DNA from 2 places in the Gottfriedia sp. NPDC057948 genome. Region 2 is predicted to be linked to the other one. Evidence: predicted binding sites of a transcription regulator. Region 2 holds the regulator's gene; the other holds the start of a gene.
What was found. Region 2 encodes LexA, which represses DNA repair genes until DNA is damaged. Its sites were predicted from a motif close to CGAACATATGTTCG; they were not measured.
Positions count from the first base shown of each region.

Region 1: a site for LexA is predicted at 5,765-5,778, ahead of recA (recombinase RecA). Genes of this name have one in related genera too.

Region 1 is NZ_JBHVPN010000001.1:707,420-718,774, forward strand. Features, by position in the region: gene yfmH (EF-P 5-aminopentanol modification-associated protein YfmH) at 1-944, shown strand, start outside; gene ymfI (elongation factor P 5-aminopentanone reductase) at 1,127-1,855, shown strand; gene ACFVRR_RS03280 (DUF3388 domain-containing protein) at 1,968-2,759, shown strand; gene ACFVRR_RS03285 (helix-turn-helix domain-containing protein) at 2,780-3,673, shown strand; gene pgsA (CDP-diacylglycerol--glycerol-3-phosphate 3-phosphatidyltransferase) at 3,745-4,323, shown strand; gene ACFVRR_RS03295 (competence/damage-inducible protein A) at 4,347-5,606, shown strand; gene recA (recombinase RecA) at 5,856-6,899, shown strand; gene rny (ribonuclease Y) at 7,482-9,053, shown strand; gene ACFVRR_RS03310 (TIGR00282 family metallophosphoesterase) at 9,267-10,058, shown strand; gene spoVS (stage V sporulation protein SpoVS) at 10,185-10,445, shown strand; gene ACFVRR_RS03320 (dipeptidase) at 10,683-11,355, shown strand, end outside.
Region 2 is NZ_JBHVPN010000015.1:5,738-17,092, reverse strand. Features, by position in the region: gene ACFVRR_RS18465 (sensor histidine kinase) at 1-947, shown strand, start outside; gene ACFVRR_RS18460 (peptidoglycan-binding domain-containing protein) at 908-1,048, shown strand; gene ACFVRR_RS18455 (hypothetical protein) at 1,283-2,419, opposite strand; gene ACFVRR_RS18450 (peptidoglycan-binding domain-containing protein) at 2,623-2,817, shown strand; partial or broken gene ACFVRR_RS18445 (hypothetical protein) at 2,992-3,105, shown strand; gene ACFVRR_RS18440 (glycoside hydrolase) at 3,651-3,887, shown strand; gene ACFVRR_RS18435 (L,D-transpeptidase) at 4,078-4,413, opposite strand; gene ACFVRR_RS18430 (glucosaminidase domain-containing protein) at 4,610-5,251, shown strand; gene ACFVRR_RS18425 (GNAT family N-acetyltransferase) at 5,391-5,807, shown strand; gene ACFVRR_RS18420 (hypothetical protein) at 6,154-6,594, shown strand; gene ACFVRR_RS18415 (GyrI-like domain-containing protein) at 6,678-6,857, opposite strand; gene lexA (transcriptional repressor LexA) at 6,989-7,636, opposite strand; gene ACFVRR_RS18405 (YneB family resolvase-like protein) at 7,777-8,433, shown strand; gene ACFVRR_RS18400 (DUF896 domain-containing protein) at 8,659-8,898, shown strand; gene tkt (transketolase) at 9,085-11,088, shown strand; gene sirA (sporulation inhibitor of replication protein SirA) at 11,271-11,355, shown strand, end outside.

The sequences.
Region 1 (11,355 bases), on a different contig from region 2:
ATTTAATGACTTTAATTGATTTTGTTCAAGATCCATATTTTTCTGATCAAAGTGTTGAAAAAGAAAAAGGGATCATCGGTCAGGAAATTAAAATGTACGAAGATAACCCTGATTGGAGACAATATTTTGGGATGATTGCTAATTTATATGGTAAACATCCTGTTAGAACAGATATTGCTGGTACAGTTGAATCAATTTCAAAAATTACAAAAGAATTACTTTATACTTGTTACGAAACTTTTTATCACCCAAGTAATATGTTGTTTTTTGTTGTAGGTCCAGTAGACCCTGATAAAACAATGAATTTAATTAAAGAAAACCAAAGTAAAAAAACGTTCAAAGATGCAAATGAAATTAAGAGATTTTTCCCTGAAGAAACGCCTGAATCTGCAGAAAAGAAAAAAGTGTTACATATGAATGTCCAATCATCAAAAGTACTCGTTGGTGTAAAAGACTTTTCTGCACCTAAAGGTGGAAGTGAATTATTAAAACATGAATTATCAATTTCAGTATTACTTGATTATTTATTTGGTAAAGGCTCAAATACGTATCAACAAATGTATGAAGATGGTTTAATCGATGATACGTTCTCATATGATTACTCTGCAGAAAATGGTTTTGCTTTTGCGATCATCGGAGGAGATTCTACTTCACCTGAAAAACTCTCAGAAAAAATAAAAGAAGTGTTATTAGACTCAAAAAATCTTCAGTGGGAAAAAGAAATTGTCGATCGCGTAGTTAAAAAGAAAATTGGGGGATTCTTACGCTCATTAAATTCTCCAGAATATATCGCTAACCAATTTACGCGATATGCGTTCTTAGATATGCATTTATTTGACATTGTATCTGTGTTACAATCTATTTCTGTAGAGGATTTAAAAGAAAGTGCCAGTCATCTAATAAATGAAGACTATATGAGTGAATTTTTTGTTCTTCCTCATTGAATGAATTAAAAGCATCCTCTATGGGATGCTTTTTGAAATTTTAAAAATTTAAGGGTTTTTAAAGAATCTAGGTGTACTATTTATTAATAAAAAATTTTAAGAGAGCTTCCTCGCTTATCTTTATATTTCTTAATACTCTTTAACCCTGCATTAAAACCTCGAATAAATGGAGATTATATTAAATGAGAAAAAGAATTCTTGTAATTGGAGCTAGTGGTGACATTGGTTTAGCAATTTCGAAAAAATTAATCAATGAAAATTATGATTTAGTTGTCCATTATAACAGTAAGAAAGAGCCACTTAATGAACTGATTGAATTGGCTAATGAGATTGAAGTAAGTTGCCAATTTGTTCAAGCAGACTTGTCAGTTGAAAATGGAGTTGAAATTTTAACATCACAAATAAATGATCCAATTGATTCAATTGTGTATGCATCTGGTTTTTCAATTATTGGTTTGATTAACGATGTAAGTGATGAAGAGATTAATCGAATGACTCAATTACATATCAAAAGTTTGATCAAAGTAGTCAATCATTTTCTTCCTAATATGGTGGCTAAAAAATCTGGCAGTATAGTCGTTATTTCGTCCATATGGGGACAAATTGGTGCATCATGTGAGGTATTATATTCAACTACAAAGGGTGCTCAAAACGCCTATGTAATGGCATTAGCTAAAGAGCTAGGACCAAGTGGAATAAAAGTAAATGCTGTTGCTCCAGGTGCCGTAAAAACCAATATGTTAAATACCTTCAGTGAAGAAGATTTAAAAGAAATTGCAAATGAAATTCCAATGAATCGTTTAGCTCTTCCAAGTGAAATTGCGAATACTGTAAATTACCTAATTTCCGAACAATCTTCTTATATAACTGGCCAAATCCTTGGAGTAAACGGCGGTTGGCATACTTCATAGCAAAGTTTCCGGTCGAAAGTTATTTATTTCACATATTTTACCTTTTATATTATGGCGAAATCGTTTATTATTAAATGGAGAGTTAAGTAGTTAACAAATAGGGGGTATAGGTATGGAGTTAATCGAATGGTATTTTGAGTATGAAATACATAAGAATCGCCCTGGACTACTTGGAGATATTGCATCGCTAATCGGTATGCTAGGGATTAATATTTTAACAATCAATGGTGTCGACACAATGAAACGCGGCATGTTACTTGGTTGCGATAACGATGATCAAATTACTAGATTTGAATCAATTTTAAATACTATGGACAATATAACAATAATTAAACTTAGAAAGCCAACTCTAAGAGATCGCTTAGCTGTAAGACATGGTACTTATATTCAACGAGACGTAGATGATAAAAAGACTTTTCGTTTTGTCCGCGATGATTTAGGTATGCTTGTTGATTTTATGGCAGAGTTATTTAAAATGCCAGGCCATAAGCTAATCGGAATTAGAGGAATGCCTCGTGTTGGTAAAACTGAATCAGTTGTAGCAGCAAGTGTATGTGCAAATAAACGCTGGTTATTTGTTTCATCAACATTAATTAAACAAACATTAAGAAGTCAATTAATAGAAGACGAATATAATTCAGATAATGTATTTATTATTGATGGCATTCTTTCTCATAGAAGAGCAAATGAGCAACATTGGCAATTGGTTCGCGAAATTATGGCAATGTCTTCTGTGAAAGTAGTGGAGCATCCTGATGTATTTGTACAGCAAACTGAATACTCTTTAGAAGATTTTGATTACATAATTGAATTAAGAAATGATGAAAATGAAGAAATTAAATATGAACTTGTAGACCAAATGGATAAAAATGGACACAACTCGTTCTCGATGTTTGATTTTTAAAGTTAGTTGGGGTGTAACTTGTGACAGAATTAGGAAAATATTTACGAGAAGCAAGAGAAGCGAAAGGCTTATCAATTGACGATGTACAAGAGTTAACGAAGATTCAGAAACGTTATCTTGAAGCAATTGAAGAAGGTAATTATGAAATATTGCCAGGGCAATTTTATGTTCGTGCATTTATTAGACAATATGCAGAAACAATTGGTGTTGACGTTTCTGGATTTTTAACTGAAAAGCCAGTGTTAGAGGAATCAACTGTGGCTAGTACAGTAGAAGAAGTAAAGCATGAAGAAATCCCTAGTAGAGCATCGAAGCTTAAAGAACCATTAAGTAATGTGAAGTCATCACGAATAATGGATTATTTACCAAGGATACTAGTAGCGATTCTTATCATTGGGATTTGCATCGCTATTTATATGATGTTCCCATCAAAAAATGATGGAAAATCTGCGGATACGAATCAATCTCAATCTAACTCTAATTCTGAAATTGAAAAGCCAAAAAATAATGCGCTAGATCAGGCAAAAGTTAATAATACGAAAAAAACAGAGAAACCGAAAAATGATGTGACTGAGCAAACGCCAGCGCAAAAAATTACTGTTGACTCTGCAGCGGGTAAACGAACTACTATTTCTTTATCTGGTACGGATGTATTTAAATTAGAAGTAGTTGCAAATGGTGAAAGTTATGTGGATTTAAAAAATGCTGATGGAAAAATGTTCTATTCCGGAATTTTAAAACATGGACAAACTCAAAACTACGACTTAACAGATGAAAATGAAGTAACTGTAAATATTGGTGCTTCTAATAATGTTGAGCTACGAATTAACGATGAGGTATTTAAATATCCAGTTAGTCCAACAAATGCTGTTCACCAAAAGATTACGATTAAAAATTTAAAAATGAATCAATAGTCATCTTTAAGATGGCTTTTATTCATTTATTATAAATGCTTCATTTTTAGAAAGTTTTGGAGGGTTTTACCATGAATTTACCAAATAAGATCACAGTTTCAAGGGTTTGTCTAATTCCATTATTTATGATTGCCGTTTTAATCGATTTTGGATGGGGAAATGTTACATTAATGGGTGATTCAATACCGGTTAATCATTTAGTAGGAGCTGCAATTTTTATTATTGCTTCAGTTACTGATTTTATAGATGGTTATTACGCAAGAAAATATAATCTAGTTACTAATTTTGGAAAGTTTTTAGATCCACTTGCTGATAAATTACTTGTTTCTTCAGCATTAATTATCTTAACTGATTTTCATTATGTTCCTGCGTGGATTACAATTATCATAATAAGTAGAGAGTTTGCTGTAACCGGTTTACGTATGATTTTAGCTGGCTCTGGAGAAGTTCATGCTGCTGCAATGCTAGGTAAAATTAAGACTTGGGCTCAAATAGTTGCGATTTCTGCATATTTCTTACATGATTTCCCATTGAATTTCTTACCATTTTCAATTGCAGATGTATCACTTTGGGTGGCATTATTCTTTACAGTATATTCTGGTTGGGATTATTTTTATAAAAATAGAGATGTTCTTCTTCAATCTATGTAATTAATAATATAGGGGGAAATGATATGAAACGTGCTGAAATCATCGCAGTAGGTACTGAGCTACTTTTAGGCCAAATTGCAAATACAAATGCTCAATTTATAGCTAAACATTTATCTGCATTAGGATATCACCATCATTTCCAAACAGTTGTAGGAGACAATTCCGAACGACTTAAAAGTGCATTAGAAATTGCTTCATCAAGAAGTGATTTAATCATCCTAACTGGTGGACTTGGACCAACAAAGGATGATTTAACGAAAGAAGTTGTCGCAGAATTTGTTCAAGAGTCACTTGTTTACCATGATCAATCACTAGAGTATATTGAACAATATTTTATTAAAGTAAATCGACCAATGACTGAAAATAATAAAAAACAAGCATTAGTCATTAATAACGCACATGTTTTATTGAATAAAAATGGTATGGCACCTGGAATGGTTTATGAAGCGAAAAATAAACAATTTGTATTATTACCAGGACCACCTAAAGAAATGATTCCGATGGTTGAGAAAGAACTAATTCCTTATTTTTTAAAAGGTAAGGAAGCAAGTACAATTATTTCGAAAGAGCTTAAGTTTTTTGGCATCGGGGAATCGATTTTAGAAACTGAAATACTTGATTTACTTGAAAATCAATCAAATCCAACGATTGCTCCTTTAGCGAGTGAGGGAGAAGTGATGCTTCGAGTTACTGCAAGTGCTAGTAATGAACAAGAGGCAGAAAAACTAATTGGACAAGCTGAAGAAAAAATACGTGAGCGTGTTGGGCAGTTTATATATGGTACAAATAATGAAAACTTATTTACAGTTTTATCAAAAAAGCTAAAAGATTTTAAACTGACTATTTCTGCTGCTGAAAGTTTAACTGGAGGTCTATTCAGTAAAAGAGTGACAGATATTCCTGGGAACTCGTCTACTTTTAAAGGTAGTATTGTTTGTTATTCTAATGAAATGAAACAAAACCTTTTAAATGTTCCATCAGACATTCTTAATAAAAATGGTGCAGTAAGTGTAGAGTGTGCAAAATCACTAGTTGAAAATATTCAAAGATTAACAGGAAGTAATATTTCAATTAGTTTTACTGGTGAAGCAGGACCATCTACATTAGAAGATGTGCCAGTAGGGAAAGTATTTATCGGTATAAAAATTGGCGATTCTGATCCAATTGTAAAAGAGTTTCAATTCAGTGGCACTAGAGAACAAATAAGATTATCAAGTGTCAAAAATGGCGCGAACTTGTTGATTAAATTAATTAATTCAAGTTTTGAAAGTCAAGACTTATAAAATGAAATAGAATATTTTATAATATAAAAGCTCGGTTAATTTAGCCGAGTTTTTTAATTTTATAGTTTCGATATTAATAAAAATCTAGTTTTATAGACCAAAAAATACGAAACAAGCGTTTCTATTCTTTAAAAATTAAGTTTAAATACGAAAAATATCGAATAAACGTTCTATTTTTTTGTTGGCAAACGAACAAAAAACAGTTATTATATAGTTAAGAGATAAATGAATCCTTAAGGAGGAATCTAAATGAGTGATCGTCAAGCTGCATTAGATATGGCTTTAAAACAAATTGAAAAACAATTCGGTAAAGGTTCAATTATGAAACTTGGGGAACAAACTGACCGCCAAATTTCAACTATTTCTAGTGGATCGTTAGCACTAGATGTTGCATTAGGTGTAGGTGGTTATCCTAGAGGACGAATTATCGAAGTATATGGTCCTGAAAGTTCAGGTAAAACAACTGTAGCATTACATGCAATCGCTGAAGTTCAAGCAAATGGAGGACAAGCGGCGTTTATAGATGCTGAGCATGCATTAGATCCGGTTTATGCTCAAAAATTAGGTGTAAACATTGATGAGTTATTATTATCTCAACCAGATACAGGTGAACAAGCACTTGAAATCGCTGAAGCATTAGTACGTAGTGGTGCAATTGATATTATCGTAATTGACTCAGTAGCTGCATTAGTTCCAAAAGCAGAAATTGAAGGTGAGATGGGTGATGCTCACGTAGGTCTACAAGCACGATTAATGTCTCAAGCATTACGTAAACTTTCTGGTGCAATTAACAAGTCAAAAACGATCGCATTCTTCATTAACCAAATTCGTGAAAAAGTTGGGGTTATGTTTGGTAATCCTGAAACGACTCCAGGTGGACGTGCGTTAAAATTCTATTCTACAATTCGTTTAGAAGTACGTCGTGCTGAACAATTAAAACAAGGTAATGATATTGTGGGTAACAAAACAAAGATTAAAGTAGTTAAAAATAAAGTAGCACCACCATTTAGACAAGCAGAAGTAGACATTATGTATGGAGAAGGTATTTCTAAAGAAGGAGAAATTCTTGATATTGGATCTGATTTAGATATCGTTCTTAAGAGTGGAGCTTGGTATTCTTACAATGAAGAGCGTCTTGGACAAGGTCGTGAGAATGCTAAGTCATTCTTAAAAGAAAATAAAGAAATACGTGATACGATTAAACAATCAATCCGTCTTCACCATGGTTTAGATAACCCTGTTACTATTACTGAAACAGATGACGAAGAACAATTCTCTTTATTAAATGAGTAGTCATAAGTTAACAAAAAATGCGGGCGCTTATTAAAAGTGCCTGCATTTTTTTATATTTATAATTTCATATTTCCTATATTTTTAGAGAATGGAAGGATTCACCAGCCCTATAGGAAATTCCAAGTGAGAGGTTATTGGAATGACAATGAAGAGTCAAATCAAATCAATCATGGTATGTAGGTGTTTTGCATTAGAATCAGGCATACTTTTATGATCAGGGCTTATCAAAATAACAGACAATACCTATTTTCTTTTATAATTATAAGTAGTACTTTATAAGTGGAAAATTCGATCAATTAACTTATTAATCAGATCTTAAAAAAAAATTAATGAATAAAATTTAGATTCTCATGTATGAAATCTAGTAAAAATGTAATAAATATTGATAAATCAAGTAAGTAAGCGATTTACAAGGCTTGACATCATTTGGTAAGAGATTTAATATTTAAGTGTATATTCTAAAAAAATATTACTATTTTGTGAAAAATTGAATTGAAGTGTGCTGTATGTTGATGCAATTATTTATACAATATAACAGCCGACAAAAATGAAACTAACTAAATAGCAAGAGGAGGTGAAATCATGGGTGCAAATACTATAATTTTGATCATCTTCGCATTGCTTGCCACATTCGGAGTCGGTTATGCTGTCGGATTTTTTGTCCGTAAGTCCATTGCAGAAGCTAAAATAAATGGCGCAACTAATCATGCAAATCAAATTATTGAAGATGCAAAACGTGATTCAGAAACAATTAAAAAAGAAGCTTTATTGGAAGCAAAGGACGAAATTTTCAAAATTCGTACAGATGCAGAGAACGAAATTCGAGATCGTCGTAGTGAACTACAAAAGTCAGAAAATCGTTTAATGCAAAAAGAAGAGAACTTAGATCGTAAAGATGATGGACTTTCAAAACGTGAGTCTGTTCTTGAAAGAAAAGAGGAATCTCTTGTTTTAAAACAACAGCAGATAGAAGAAATGGAAAGCAAGATAGAAGCATTAATTGCTGCTCAACAAGAAGAGTTAGAGAGAATTTCTAGCTTAAATCGTGAAGAAGCAAGACAATTAATACTTACTAAAGTCGAAAATGAATTATCCCATGAAACAGCAATACTAGTAAAAGAAACAGAAGCTCGAGCAAAAGAAGAAGCAGATAAGAAAGCAAAAGATATTTTATCATTAGCAATCCAGCGATGTGCTGCAGATCATGTTGCTGAAACAACTGTTTCAGTTGTAAATCTTCCAAATGATGAAATGAAAGGTCGTATTATTGGCCGTGAAGGACGAAATATACGTACTTTAGAAACGTTAACTGGTATAGATTTAATTATTGATGATACGCCTGAAGCAGTAATATTATCAGGTTTTGATCCAATTCGTCGTGAAACTGCACGAATTGCACTAGATAAATTAGTACAAGATGGTCGAATCCATCCTGCACGAATTGAAGAAATGGTTGAAAAATCAAGACGAGAAGTAGATGAGTACATACGTGAAGTCGGTGAACAAACTACTTTTGAAGTTGGTGTTCATGGAATTCACCCTGACTTAATTAAAATATTAGGTCGTCTGAAATTTAGAACTAGTTATGGTCAAAATGTGTTAAAGCATTCGATGGAAGTAGCGAACCTAGCTGGACTTATGGCTGCTGAACTTGGTGAAGATACAAAACTTGCAAAACGTGCAGGTTTACTTCACGATATTGGTAAAGCAATTGACCATGAGGTAGAAGGAAGTCACGTTGAAATCGGTGTCGAATTAGCAACGAAATATAAAGAACATCCAGTAGTTATCAATAGTATTGCATCTCATCACGGAGATGCTGCGCCAACTTCAATTATTGCGGTTCTTGTAGCTGCTGCAGATGCATTATCTGCTGCTAGACCAGGAGCACGTAGCGAAACATTAGAAAACTATATCCGTCGTTTAGAAAAGCTTGAAGAGATTTCTGAATCATATGAAGGTGTAGAAAAATCATTCGCTATTCAAGCAGGACGTGAAGTACGTATCATGGTAAAACCAGATACAATTGATGATTTACAAGCTCATAGATTAGCGAGAGATATTAGAAAACGTATTGAAGATGAACTGGATTATCCAGGCCATATAAAAGTTACGGTTATTCGTGAAACTCGAGCTGTCGAGTATGCAAAATAAAGTGGTCTATGCCACTTTATTTTCTTTTTTGTAACAAAATAAAGTATTTTTAAAAATAGCTCCAACTAATACATATCTGAAATGAATCTTAGTTGAATGGCATAGATGAAGATTCAGATTGTGCTAGTAATGGGGCTTTTCGTATTTTTGGGTAATCTAAAAGTAAAATCAGTGCTGTGAATTAACAGTGGCAAGTTGGAAGGATGTAACGAAATGAGAATAATGTTTATAGGCGACGTAGTTGGTTCAAATGGTAGGGCAATGGTAAAGGCTAATATTCAAGCTTTAAAAAGGAAATATAATCCTTCAGTAACGATTATAAATGGTGAAAATGCAGCACATGGTAAAGGAATAACGGAAAAAATTTACCGCGAATTTTTAGAATTAGGTGCTCAAGCAGTAACACTTGGTAACCATGCATGGGATAAAAAGGATATTTTTGAATTTATTGATCAAGCAAAATACTTAGTTAGACCAGCTAATTTCCCTGAAGGTACACCCGGTAATGGATTAGTCTTTTTAAATTTTAATGATGTTGAAATAGCCGTTATAAATTTACAAGGTAGAACATTTTTACCACCACTTGATTGTCCTTTTAAAAAAGCTGATGAGCTAATAAAAATCGCTAAAAAACGAACAAACATCATTTTTGTTGATTTTCATGCTGAAGCAACAAGTGAAAAAATTGCGATGGGCTGGTATTTGGATGGAAGAGTAACAGCGGTTGTTGGTACACATACACATGTTCAAACGGCTGATGAGCGAGTTTTACCTGCTGGTACAGCGTTTATTACGGATGTTGGAATGACAGGTCCATATGATGGCATTCTAGGCGTTACGAAAGAAGCTGTTATTAAAAAATTCTTAACGAACTTACCAGTGAGATTCGAAGTAGATGAAGGTAGAGGTCAGTTAAGTGGTGTCATCATCGAATTAGACAAACAAACTGGGCTAGCAAAATCAATAAAAAGAATACAAATAAATGATGATCATCAAGAGCTATAATATTAATTAAAAGAATTGTGAAAATTTTTAAAAAACTTTTAAATATTTGCAGGAATAACTTCTTGTTATCGAGAATAGTTTTTATTGTACACAATAATAGCTTTGTAAGTACAAGGAGGATCAGGAATGGAAATATTAAAAGTTTCAGCAAAGTCAAACCCTAATTCTGTAGCAGGAGCACTTGCAGGTGTATTGAGAGAGCGTGGTACAGCAGAAATTCAAGCAATTGGTGCTGGCGCGTTAAACCAAGCTGTAAAAGCAGTTGCAATTGCAAGAGGATTTGTTGCACCAAGTGGTGTAGACCTAATTTGTATCCCTGCATTTACAGATATTCAAATCGATGGGGAAGAGCGTACAGCGATAAAATTAATCGTAGAGCCTCGTTAATAATAACAACCTGTTAGCCTAAAGCGACAGGTTGTTTTATTTTTAATTAAAGAAAGATTAAGTGGTAGCGAGTCAGATTACGCAAATTTGTAATTAAAAAGTGGAGTTAAGACTTTAGCTCCAACTTGAAGCTCGTCAGTCGACGAGTTTTTTTGCGTATAATTATTACTTTTATTATTGGAATTATTAATATGTTACACTAGTTTCAATAGTCAAAAAAATGGGAGGGTATTAATTATGAAAGTTTTTGATGCTCATTGTGATGTACTGATGAAATTACTTGAAAAGCCTTCAATCAATTTTGAAAATGATGATTCACTACAAGTTTCAGTTAATCGATTAAAACAAGGGAATAGTAAAATACAATGCTATGCGATTTATATTCCCGAAAATATACATAAACTAATCAAATTTGATGCTGCTCTTCAATGTGTCACACTTTTTTATGAAAAAGTAGCAACAGAAAATAATAATATAAAAGTTATTCGAACAAAAGAAGATGAAGTTGGATTAAAAAGTAACGAAATGGGTGCTATTTTGACGCTAGAGGGCTGTGATGCACTTTTAGGTGATATTAATCGCTTAAAGATATTACATCGTCTAGGCGTACGTAGTGTCGGTCTAGTATGGAATTATGCAAATGAAGCTGCAGATGGAATTCTTGAAGAAAGAAATGGTGGGTTAACTAATTTTGGAAGAAGTGTAGTTCATTACTTAAATGAGCATAATATGTGGTGTGATCTTTCTCATTGTACTGAAGCCGCGTTTTGGGATGCATTTAAACAAGCAAAATATCCAACTGCGACTCATTCAAATGCTAAAGCGATTTGTAAACATCCAAGAAATTTAAATGATGAACAGCTAAAGGCTATGTTTAATAGAGGAGCAATAGTAGGGATAAATTTCTATC
Region 2 (11,355 bases):
CTATTGTATATTTAAGTGATGCTGTTCATATCGTTAATAAGTTCACCATTTATATTATGGTTTTCTTGATTTTAATGCTGATTTTAATGGTTTGGATTTGGTCAAAAAAAATAACAAATCCATTAAAAGAATTAAAAGATATTTCTAAAGAAATCGCTCAATTGGATTTTAAAAAGGCAAAAATTTCAACAAATGATGAAATCGAAGAACTTGCTAAAAGTATAAACGAAATGAGTGACAAATTGAGGATTGCCCATGATGATTTAAATCAACGGAATGCAAAATTAAAAACATTCATTTCAGATATATCTCATGAACTTAAGACTCCATTGGCTTTAATCAAAGCTTATTCTGCAGGCATAAAAGATGGAATAGATGATGGAACTTATGTTGATACGATTATTAAACAAACTGATCAAATAAACCGATTAATCGATAAATTATTAGAGTTATCAAGAATTGAACGTGAAATATTACATATAGAAAAATTTGACTTAATTCAGCTTTTTGAAACTAGTTTGGAGAACTTTGAAATCGAATTGAATCAAAATAATATCATTTTAATAAAAGATTATATTAGTACGAATCAACTAAATATTGAAGTAGATCGTGACCAAATTGAAAAAGTATTTAATAATTTAATTAGTAATGCAATTAAATATACAAAAAATCCGGGAATAAATATTAAGATTTATGAGGAGAATGAGGAAATTGTATTCATGATTAATAATGAAACAAATCTTAAAAATTCTACTCAAATTAAGCAAATCTGGGAACCTTTTTATGTTATGGAGGCTTCCCGAAATAAACATTTTACAGGTACAGGCTTAGGTCTAGCAATTGTAAAATCAATTTTAACCCGTCATCAGTTAAAACATGATGTGAAAATAATAGATGGAACCATTCAATTTTCAATTCATTTTCCAAAACCCAAGCACTTAAAGTAGATAATATCTATGGAGAAAAAACTTTAGCAACAGTTAAAGAATTTCAGAAGAAGAATAATTTAGTTGGTGACGAGAAGACTTGGAGTAAGTTTTTAAAGTAAAGAAAAACCCTCTTAAGAAATTAAGAGGGTTTACAACTTTAAGAAAATATTAGCTCTTTTTATCATTCGTAATTAAAATTACTGTAGTTATTACTATCAGCCCACCTACATTAACTAAATCTGTAAGAAAATTATTATGTTCAATTATCAAATTAGTAATGGTCATAGTTAATAACATTAGTAACACAATAAAAAAGGAGAATTTATTAATTAACTTAATAATATTTTTCATAGTTACTCCACACATGCTGATACTATAGCAGTTATACCAAAAAATTGAAGCAATGCACTTTTTAATTCAGGAGCTGTTGTAGCTGAAGCACCTTTTACTGCTCTCTCCCAAGCGTACGTTTTTGTATATCCTAGTTTTCTATAATTTTTGTAGTAATTAATTGCTGTTTTAACAAATTTACTAGTTCCTCCTAAAGCTTTAATCGCGCTTTTTACCTTTAGTATTTTGCTGGGAGCCCATGCGAGACCTATAAGTGCTACAGTTACAGCTGATATGCAACCAAGTACTCCGTACGGCTGTATAGTATATTCACTGTCTTCATTAATAATTATGGGATTATTAACAATCTCAGGGTTATTTAAATCTTCTAGTATATTTCTGTTATCAATATTTAGTTTAAACCAATTAATAATTTCATCTGTACCTTGTGACACCACTTCATCAGGAATTTGTTTAATTGCTTTTGCTGCGTCTTCATAATCTTTAAGATTATCTAGTTCTTCGTAAGTTAAAATTTTAGTTAGATCTTCTACAGGAATTGCAGTTGTAGATGCATATGAAATGGGACTTGAACCATCTTCAAAAACAGCAGTTACTCTAACATAGTATTCTATTGATTGAGCATAATTTAATCCGCCACTATTAACTTCAAACGCTTTTTCATATAAGTATGTTGGATCAATAGAAAATTCCTCGCCACTACCGTCACGTTTAAAATTTACCTGGTCGGCATCAATTTGTTCAGCAGTAGGAAACATTCCTTTACCTTTTGTTGTCCATGATGTTTTATCTGCTGGAACATCCCAGTAACTATGTATCGATCCATTAAATAAGATTACCTGGTATTTTGTTACACCTGTTACGGGCTTCCAAGAAACATTTAAATACCCTGTTCCAGTACCGTTTTCATTAGAAAATGCTTCTACAGTTGGCATTGGCATTTGAGGGTACATATCATTTACTGCTCTACCTTGGACAATCGGAGGTGCGGGTAAACTAGTTTGAGTGTTTACTTGATTAATAGTGTTTTCTAGATTTACCTTAGAAAATTCCTCTGCATGAGATTTCATTGGAATGATAGATCCTAAAATTGCTGTTGTTATTACAGAAACAGTAGCTTGTTTAAATAATTTTTTCATGTAATACCTCCGACTTGTAATTTAATTGGATATATTGTCCAATTTAAACGTTACTATAATAATAGCGGTAGCATGATTCCTTATTTGAAACTCATTGTTTCAATTTAAAACAGTATGTTTTAATAAATGTTATTATTAGTGTGTTGTTGCAGTGCTTTTTAATATGATTCATTAAAACTCCAAGTAAAAAGGATCTTTCCAGAATGATGCTGAGATGGTCCTTTTATCATTTGTGTAGAATTGAAATATTTAATTCATTTTCCGAAACCCATTGCCTTGCAGTAGATAATATCTTTGGAGAAAAAACATTAGCAGCAGTAAAATCGTTTCAAGAGAAGGAAGGTTTAGTTGTTGATGGAGTAGTTGGCGAGAAGACTTGGATTAAAATATTTAAATAAGTACAAAGGGAATGATAAAAACAGGCCCTTTTATTCTTGAAATTATCTATTTAGATATTTTTTTATGTGTTTTAAAAAAAAGTAAATAGCAATGACTAAACAACTCATTACACAAAGGAGTGAAAGTGTAAGTATTAAAAAAGGATGCAAGTAACTGACCTCCTAATTATTTATTTTAAAGTAGCAGCCCAAATAATTGAAAATGCAGGTGATGCAACAGATCCTAATTATGCAGAAAAATTGATTAGTACGATTGAAAAAAATAATCTTACTATTTACGATGTAGTCCCTTATCCAGGTAAGCTAATTAAAAAAGGATCTAAAAATAAATTTGTAGGCATGGTGCATCGTAAGTTATATATATTAAGGAATTTAATTATTTATTTTTTTCAGTAGTATTGAAATATCTTTTTTAAAAATGGATATTAGTGTAATTAAACAGATATCCAATGAAAACATTACTATATTAATAGATGTAGTGTGAGTCCTTATTTGAGATAGCATAATTCATTTAAGATTCATACCTAGGTTCTTTAACTTGATATATTTAAAAAGTAATCAAGTTAATTAACATATGAAACCTCCTAACTTTTATATGTTAAACAGAAAAGAACCATTCCAGAAGCAGCGGAATGGTTTATTATATTTGTGTGATATATTCTTCTACTAATTAACTGCTGCCAAAGTAATTTTAAAAAATGAGTTAGTAGTTGGTGGGGGGCGGTGAGAAGACTTGGAATAAGATGTTTCTTAGTTTGCGTCTGTCCATTTTTTTATAAAAATCCCCCAAATTAAAAATACATGATGAAATAAAAAATCGGATGCTCTATGAATTGCTATATAATGTTCCTACCTTGTATCATCTTGATTCAAAAGAGTGGGAGAATAATAAAAAGATAATAACATCATATTTAAAAATATGGTTACCATTTCATGAAAAAGCAGTACAAAAAGAAATGACAAATAATAAAATCCTTACAAAAGATCTGACTGTTCAATCAACTGAATTCGTTAAAAATGTAAAAGTTATAGTTAATTTTTCGGATAAAAAATTTCAATTACCGAAATGAGACGATTCCAGCAAAGATAGCTATTATTTATGAAGGGAATCAAAAGATTGTATTTAGTCCTAACAATTAAAGAATAAGGCAGTTCTCGAGACTAGGTTTATAAACAAAACTATTAAACACCTAAATCTACAAGGTTTACAGCTCTTGTAGTTTAGGTGTTTTTTTGAATGATCGAACAACTCTTTGCTGTTTATTGATGAATAACAACACCTGTACCAATTGGAACCATTGAGGATAACTCAAGAACATCCTTATTATACATTCGAATACAACCATGTGAAACAAAGTGACCAATAGTTGATGGATTATCAGTTCCATGAATTCCGTAATGTGGAGCAGATAGTCCCATCCATAGTACACCAAAAGGTCCACCAGGATTTGGATCTTTATTTATAATTGTATAGGTTCCTGTAGGAGTAGGTGTAAGCATTTTTCCAACACCGATTGGGTAAGTTTTAAGCAGATTGTTGCCATCGAAAAGTTTTAGTTGGCGGTTTGATGTAGAAATGTAGATCCAATTAGTCATTTTATCAGCTCCAGTTTTTAACCATATTATGAAGAAAGTTTAATAGTTGTTAAATACAAGAGTAGTAATAGAAATATGAAATTTAGATAGAAAAAATAGTAAGTTTCCATTACTTTTCTACTATTTCCTTAGTACCAAGATTAGGGCAACTGAATAATCTATAGGACAAGCACTTTAAGGAGAGGATTAGTCTATAGTGTCTAATACAATAAAATATTTTCAATATGCTCAAGATGTTTCAAAGAAAATTGGCTGGTTACCCGAAGTAATTTATACTCAATGGCAAGTAGAAACAGCACATTTTACGTCTAAAAATTTTAAGAAAAATAACAATATCGCAGGGCAAACATGGTATCCAGGCTTACCTCTTAGTAGCAGAGGAACAGCTAGACCTAAAAGTGAAGGAGGGTATTATATAAAATATAATGATCCAGTTCAGGGCTATGTTGATTTTATTTTAAATAATCCGAGGTACAGTAAAGTTAGAACATACAAAACTGCTAATGAGCAATTTAATGCGATTGCTGCTGCAGGATGGGCAGTAGCTCCAAATTATGCAGATGTACTAATCTCGGTTAATAATGCAAATATTAAAAATGGATTATATAAAAGGATTATTGAAATTGAATTACATCCTTATAAGGGAATCTTAAAAAAAGGATCAAGGGGAGTGCAAGTAAAGAAAATTCAAGAAAAAATAGGCGTCAAAGTGGATGGGATTTTCGGGATTTTAACCGAAATAGCGGTTAAAGAGTTTCAAAGAAAAAATGATTTAGTAGTTGATGGAATTGTTGGAGTAAAAACATGGGGCAAACTTTTCAATCCAACAAATCTATAAGGCAATTAAATATTAATATTTAAAAATGACCTGTATGATTTTTTATACAGGTTATTTAATATTAACCTACTATATAAGAGGATTTGAAAGAATTTTATAGAAAAGTTAACAATAACCATTTAAGAAAAGGAGAACGAAAGTGGAAATTAGAAATGCGGAAATGAATGATTGTGAATCAATCGTAATTCTAGATTCTCAAATTATTGAAAGTCGAATTAGGGAAAATCAAATTAAAATATCAATTGAAGAAAATCGATGCATTGTTTGTGAAATGAATAAGAGGATAGTAGGTTTTATGATTTATCATAAATTTTTCTTTGGCCATTTATTTATTGATTTAATAATTGTTTCACCAAAAACGAGGAGGCTTGGTATCGCAAAAAATCTCATGAAATATGCTGAAGTTTTATCAAAAAAGAAATTATTTTCCTCTACCAACAAATCAAATAGCCAAATGCAAAACGTATTTCAATCTCTAGGATATATTGAAAGTGGATTTATCGATAATTTGGATGAAGGAGATCCTGAAATTATTATTGTTAAATTAATAGATTAAACGATATTTTTGGTCATTTATTTTTTGAAGAGGAATAAAAATATTTTTATTACCCCAATTATCATTAGCCACTTCCAAAAACCCATCTTCAATTCTATATAAATTTACTCTCTACAGTTTCTCAAATTTAGTTCGAAATAATCCTATCGAAAAAGTTTACTATTATTCTCAATAATTACGAAAAAAAGTGTGTAAAAAGTCCTGATGGAATGATCGATTTGTTACTTTAGGCTAATTAGTATAAAAAAATTTTAAATACATTCTTCCTGTTATTCTATTTTTCAGTACTTGATGAATAGTAATAATATATAAATGCTCCAATTATATCACTATAAGGAGTGGAAATATGGATTTTAAAAGGGAATTCATCTTAAAAACAAAAGCAATATATAAAGAAACTGTTACAGAAAATATGGCATACAGTAAGATGTGTGAGAAATTCGAATCATATTTTATTGATTTAAAGGAGTCTTTAAAAAAAGAAATTGAAGTTTCGAATGGTGAGTTTGATATTATGATTGATAAAGATGGTGTTATTGAGGTCTTATTAAATCAAAGAGAGTTATTAATTACGATTGATGACGCTGGGGTAGTAGTTAGTATTAAATATTTTGATGAAGTGCAAAATGAACAGGTTGAAAATAAGATTGATATAATTGAATATGATGGTGGCGCATATAAAAGTCAAGTATTTCAATCACCTATTACTAGAAATATAATTGATAATTATTTGGCAATTGCGTTTAGAGATGATTTAGAGAAGAATTTTGAGAGTTATAGTGAATAATAAAGTAATTTATTTAAAAGTGATCTGTTCCAGTTAACTAATAGTAAGACTAGAGCTTGGAATTTCCAAGCTCTTTTAATTTGTTATAGTTCTTGCACTTGAAATCTTAAAACAGTTTTCAATTTTTCAGGTTGAGTTTTTCTTGCATCAGAAATATAAATCTCTTTATGTGTTTTTTGAACTCTTTGTAGATTATTCTCCATACAGAATTCTTCCATTAGTTTAAAAGTTCTTGGCTCGTCATCATAGCTTCCGGTGTGCATGGTTTCTCCACTCAAGTTTACTCACTAGAAAAACTCCCTAAATAATAAGTTAGTTTGGTTTATTGTGTTATGACTTTGCTTGTTAAAAACAAAAAGCAATCACATAAAGATGTCATTGCTCTTAAAAGGTTTTAATGATATGTACGATAAACTCCTATTACTTTCCCTAAAATTGATACTTGTTTTAATAAAATAGGAAACAGGGCATCATTTTCAGGTTGAAGTCTAAAATGGTCGCTTTCTTTATAAAAGCGCTTTACAGTAGCTTCACTATCTTCGGTCATGGCAACAACAATTTCGCCATTTTCAGCAGTAAATTGTTTTTTAACGATTACAAGATCTCCATTCAAAATACCCGCATTGATCATACTATCTCCTTCTACGCGAAGCATAAAAACTTGTTCGTTAGATGGAGCGACAGATGTCGGTAAAGGGAAATATTCTTCTACATTTTCGACTGCAGTAATTGGAATACCTGCAGTTACTTTACCGATAACTGGAATGTTAATAATATCGTTATAGATTTCATTGTATGATGCTTGTACTTCATTTACAACCGTTGCTGTATCGCCAAGAATCTCGATTGCACGCGGTTTCGTAGGGTCTCTTCGAATATAGCCTTTTTGTTCTAGTCTCTCTAAATGACCATGTACTGTAGAGCTTGAAGCTAAACCAACAGCCTCCGCAATCTCTCGAACTGAAGGTGGATAACCTTTAATTTTTACTTCGTCTTTAATATAAGCTAAAATTTCTGCTTGCCTTTTCGATAGTTTGTTCATTCGAATTTCCCCCTTGCCTATAAAGTAGATAATACGTTCCTCTTTATTTTTTTCATTATATCATGATAGGATATGATATACAAACGTTAGTTCTATTTTTTATTAAAGTAGTTTTCGTGTTCGTATGGAGGGAACAGTAAATGAATGCAATAATTTACGCGAGAGTAAGTACAGCAAAGGATTCTCAAGAAACATCATTACATAGACAAATAAGTGAACTAACCGAATTAGGTGAGCGGATGGGAATGTGTATTCTAGAAACAATAGGCGAACAGGCTAGTGGATATGAAGTAGAAAGAGAAGGGCTATTCCAGCTATTCCAAATTATAAAAGAGCATCAAGTTGATGCTTTGTTAATTCAAGATGAAACAAGATTAGGAAGAGGTCATGCAAGGATTGCTTTATTGCATTTTTTAAAAAGGGAAGGAATAAGATTATTTACTTCTTCTCAAAATGGACAATTTCAATTAAGTGAAAGTGATGAAATGGTTTTAGAAATTTTAAGTATTGTAGAGGAATATCAACGGAAAATTCATAATATGAAAATAAAAAGAGGGATGAAAAAGGCAGTTGAAAACGGGTATAAGCCTCAAAAAAACTTAGAAGGTAGTTTAAACGCCGGTGGTAGAGATAAGTTAGAATTACCGATTTCCGAAATTGTAAGATTACGTCAAAACGATCTAACATTTGAAGAAATAGCTGCAACCTTAAAAGGATTTGGATATAACGTTTCAAAGGCAACTGTCAATAGAAGGTATAATGAACATATGAAAGAAATCTCCAATATTGAAAGCTAATGCAATTTATTGTAAGATGAGATACATTGAATAGAATATCAGACTCTGACTAACGATCGCCTTTCTTCGTTGCACACCTGCAAAGCGCGATGCTCTTTACACCAATGGTAAAACAGTTCGACGTCAGACTTTTTCGCAAAGAAAGAACATATAATTATTCGTCTGATTATCAAAGTGAAGGAACTAACAATGAATAGATAGATACAAATAAAGGAGAGGTTACGAATGGTTACTAAAAAATCTTTAGATAGAATAAATGAATTATCAAAAAAGTCAAAAGAAGTAGGGTTAAGTCCTGAAGAGAAAATTGAACAAGATCAATTAAGAAAAGAATATTTATCAGACTTCCGTTCCCGTATGGTCGATGAATTAACTTCAATTAAAATTGTTGATGAAAAAGGGAATGATATTACACCAGCAAAGTTAAAATATGAAAAAGCAAAGCGTAAAAAAAACTTACATTAAAAAAAATTTTACAATATAAAATTTCATATTTTGTTAAAAATAACAGAAAAAGCAGAAGAATATTCTGCTTTTTTCTATTTCTTGGAAAGAATTTGTTAAAAATGTCAAAACTTAGTGTTAGTTATTGTAATAAATCATGGTAAATTATATGATAATATCTATGAATAAGCTAAAGGAGCGAAATTTATGTCTAATAATATTGAACAATTAGCAATTAATACGATTCGTACATTATCAATTGATGCAATCGAAAAATCTAATTCTGGTCACCCAGGAATGCCAATGGGTGCTGCACCGATGGCATATGCATTGTTTGCAAAATTTATGAATCATAACCCCAAAAATTCAAAATGGTTTAACAGAGACCGATTTGTGTTATCAGCAGGCCATGGTTCAATGTTACTATATAGCATGTTACATTTATCAGGCTACGAAGTGTCAATTGAAGATATTAAAAACTTCCGTCAATGGGGTAGCAACACTCCAGGACATCCTGAATTTGGACATACACATGGTGTTGAAGCTACAACAGGTCCATTAGGACAAGGTATTGCAATGGCTGTTGGGATGGCTTTAGCAGAGCGTCATTTAGCAGGTACATATAATAAAGAAGATTTAAATGTAGTTGACCACTTTACATACTCAATTTGTGGTGATGGAGATTTAATGGAAGGTGTTTCTGCAGAGGCAGCTTCATTAGCGGGACATTTACAATTAGGGCGCTTAGTAGTACTTTATGATTCAAATGATATTTCATTAGACGGAGAATTAAATCGTTCATTCTCTGAAAGTGTAGAAGACCGCTTTAAAGCTTATGGATGGCAAGTGATCCGAGTAGAAGATGGTAATAACTTAGATGAAATTACTGCAGCGATTCAAAAAGCTCAAGAAGAATTATCAAAACCAACTTTAATCGAAGTGAAAACAACAATCGGTTACGGTTCTCCGAATAAATCTGGTAAATCAAAATCTCACGGAGAGCCATTAGGAAAAGAGGAAACGATTTTAACGAAACAAGCGTATGCTTGGGGGTTTGAAAATGCATTCCACGTTCCAGAAGAAGTGTATGCACATTTTAATAAAGTAATCGTTGAAGCTGGTACAAAGAAAGAAGCAGAATGGGATGCTACATTTGCAAAATATGAAGAAAAGTATCCTGAATTAGCAGCTCAATTGAAGAATGCGATTGAAGGTAATATTACTGTAGATTTAGAAACAGCATTACCTAAATATGAAGTAGGTAAAAAAATTGCGACTCGTTCATCTTCAGGTGAAGCAATAAACGCTATTGCAAACGTATTACCTAGTTTCTTTGGTGGATCTGCTGACTTAGCTGGATCTAACAAAACGTATATGAATGGTAAAGGTGACTTTACAAGAGAAAGCTATGATGGACGTAATATTTGGTTCGGTGTACGTGAATTTGCAATGGGTGCTGCTTTAAATGGTATGGCTCTACATGGTGGCGTTCATGCGTTTGGCGCGACATTCTTTGTTTTCTCTGATTACTTAAAACCAGCAATTCGCTTAGCAGCTTTAATGAATTTACCAGTTACTTATGTGTTTACACATGATAGTATCGCAGTTGGTGAAGACGGACCTACTCATGAACCAGTTGAGCAACTAGCAGCATTCAGATCAATGCCTAATCTGAATGTAATTCGTCCAGCTGACGGAAATGAAAGCTCTGCAGCATGGAAAGTGGCAGTAGAAGCTAAAGACGCACCTACAATGTTGGTATTGTCTCGTCAAGATTTACCAACTTTAGAGGGGACTACTACTGATATTCATAATAAAGTTTCTAAAGGTGCTTACGTTATATCTCCTGCGAAACAAGATAAAATTGATGTTTTATTAATTGCAGCAGGTAGTGAAGTACAATTAGCAGTTGGAGCACAAGAAAAACTAGCGGCAGAAGGAATTTCTGCATCGGTTGTTTCAATGCCTTCAATGGACTTATTTGAAAAGCAATCTGATGAGTATAAACAATCAGTATTACCAAGAGAAGTTACGAATCGAGTAGCAGTAGAAATGGGCTCTTCATTCGGCTGGCATAAATATGTAGGTTTGGATGGTGCAGTTATCTCAATCGATACATTTGGTGCATCTGCTCCAGGTAATTTATTAATGGAGAAATTTGGATTTACTGTTGATCATGTCGTGTCAGCAGCAAAAAAAGTATTACAGTAAAAGGTAAAGATAGGGAAAGAATTTTAAATTCTTTTCCTATTTCCTAAACCTTTTTCAATATAATACTTTATTAAAGATTTTTCGACAAAACTAGTTGATTTTCACTCCTTAAAAATGACAAATATTTTGAATGGAATTTTATATAATCTTCCTTACAGATAGTTGTTGGGAGTGGACAAGATATGAGGGAATATAAAATTTTTTTAATTCGAGAACCACTGTCTATAGAATTTTATGGGAAAGAGCATAAAATATATCAACTAGTAT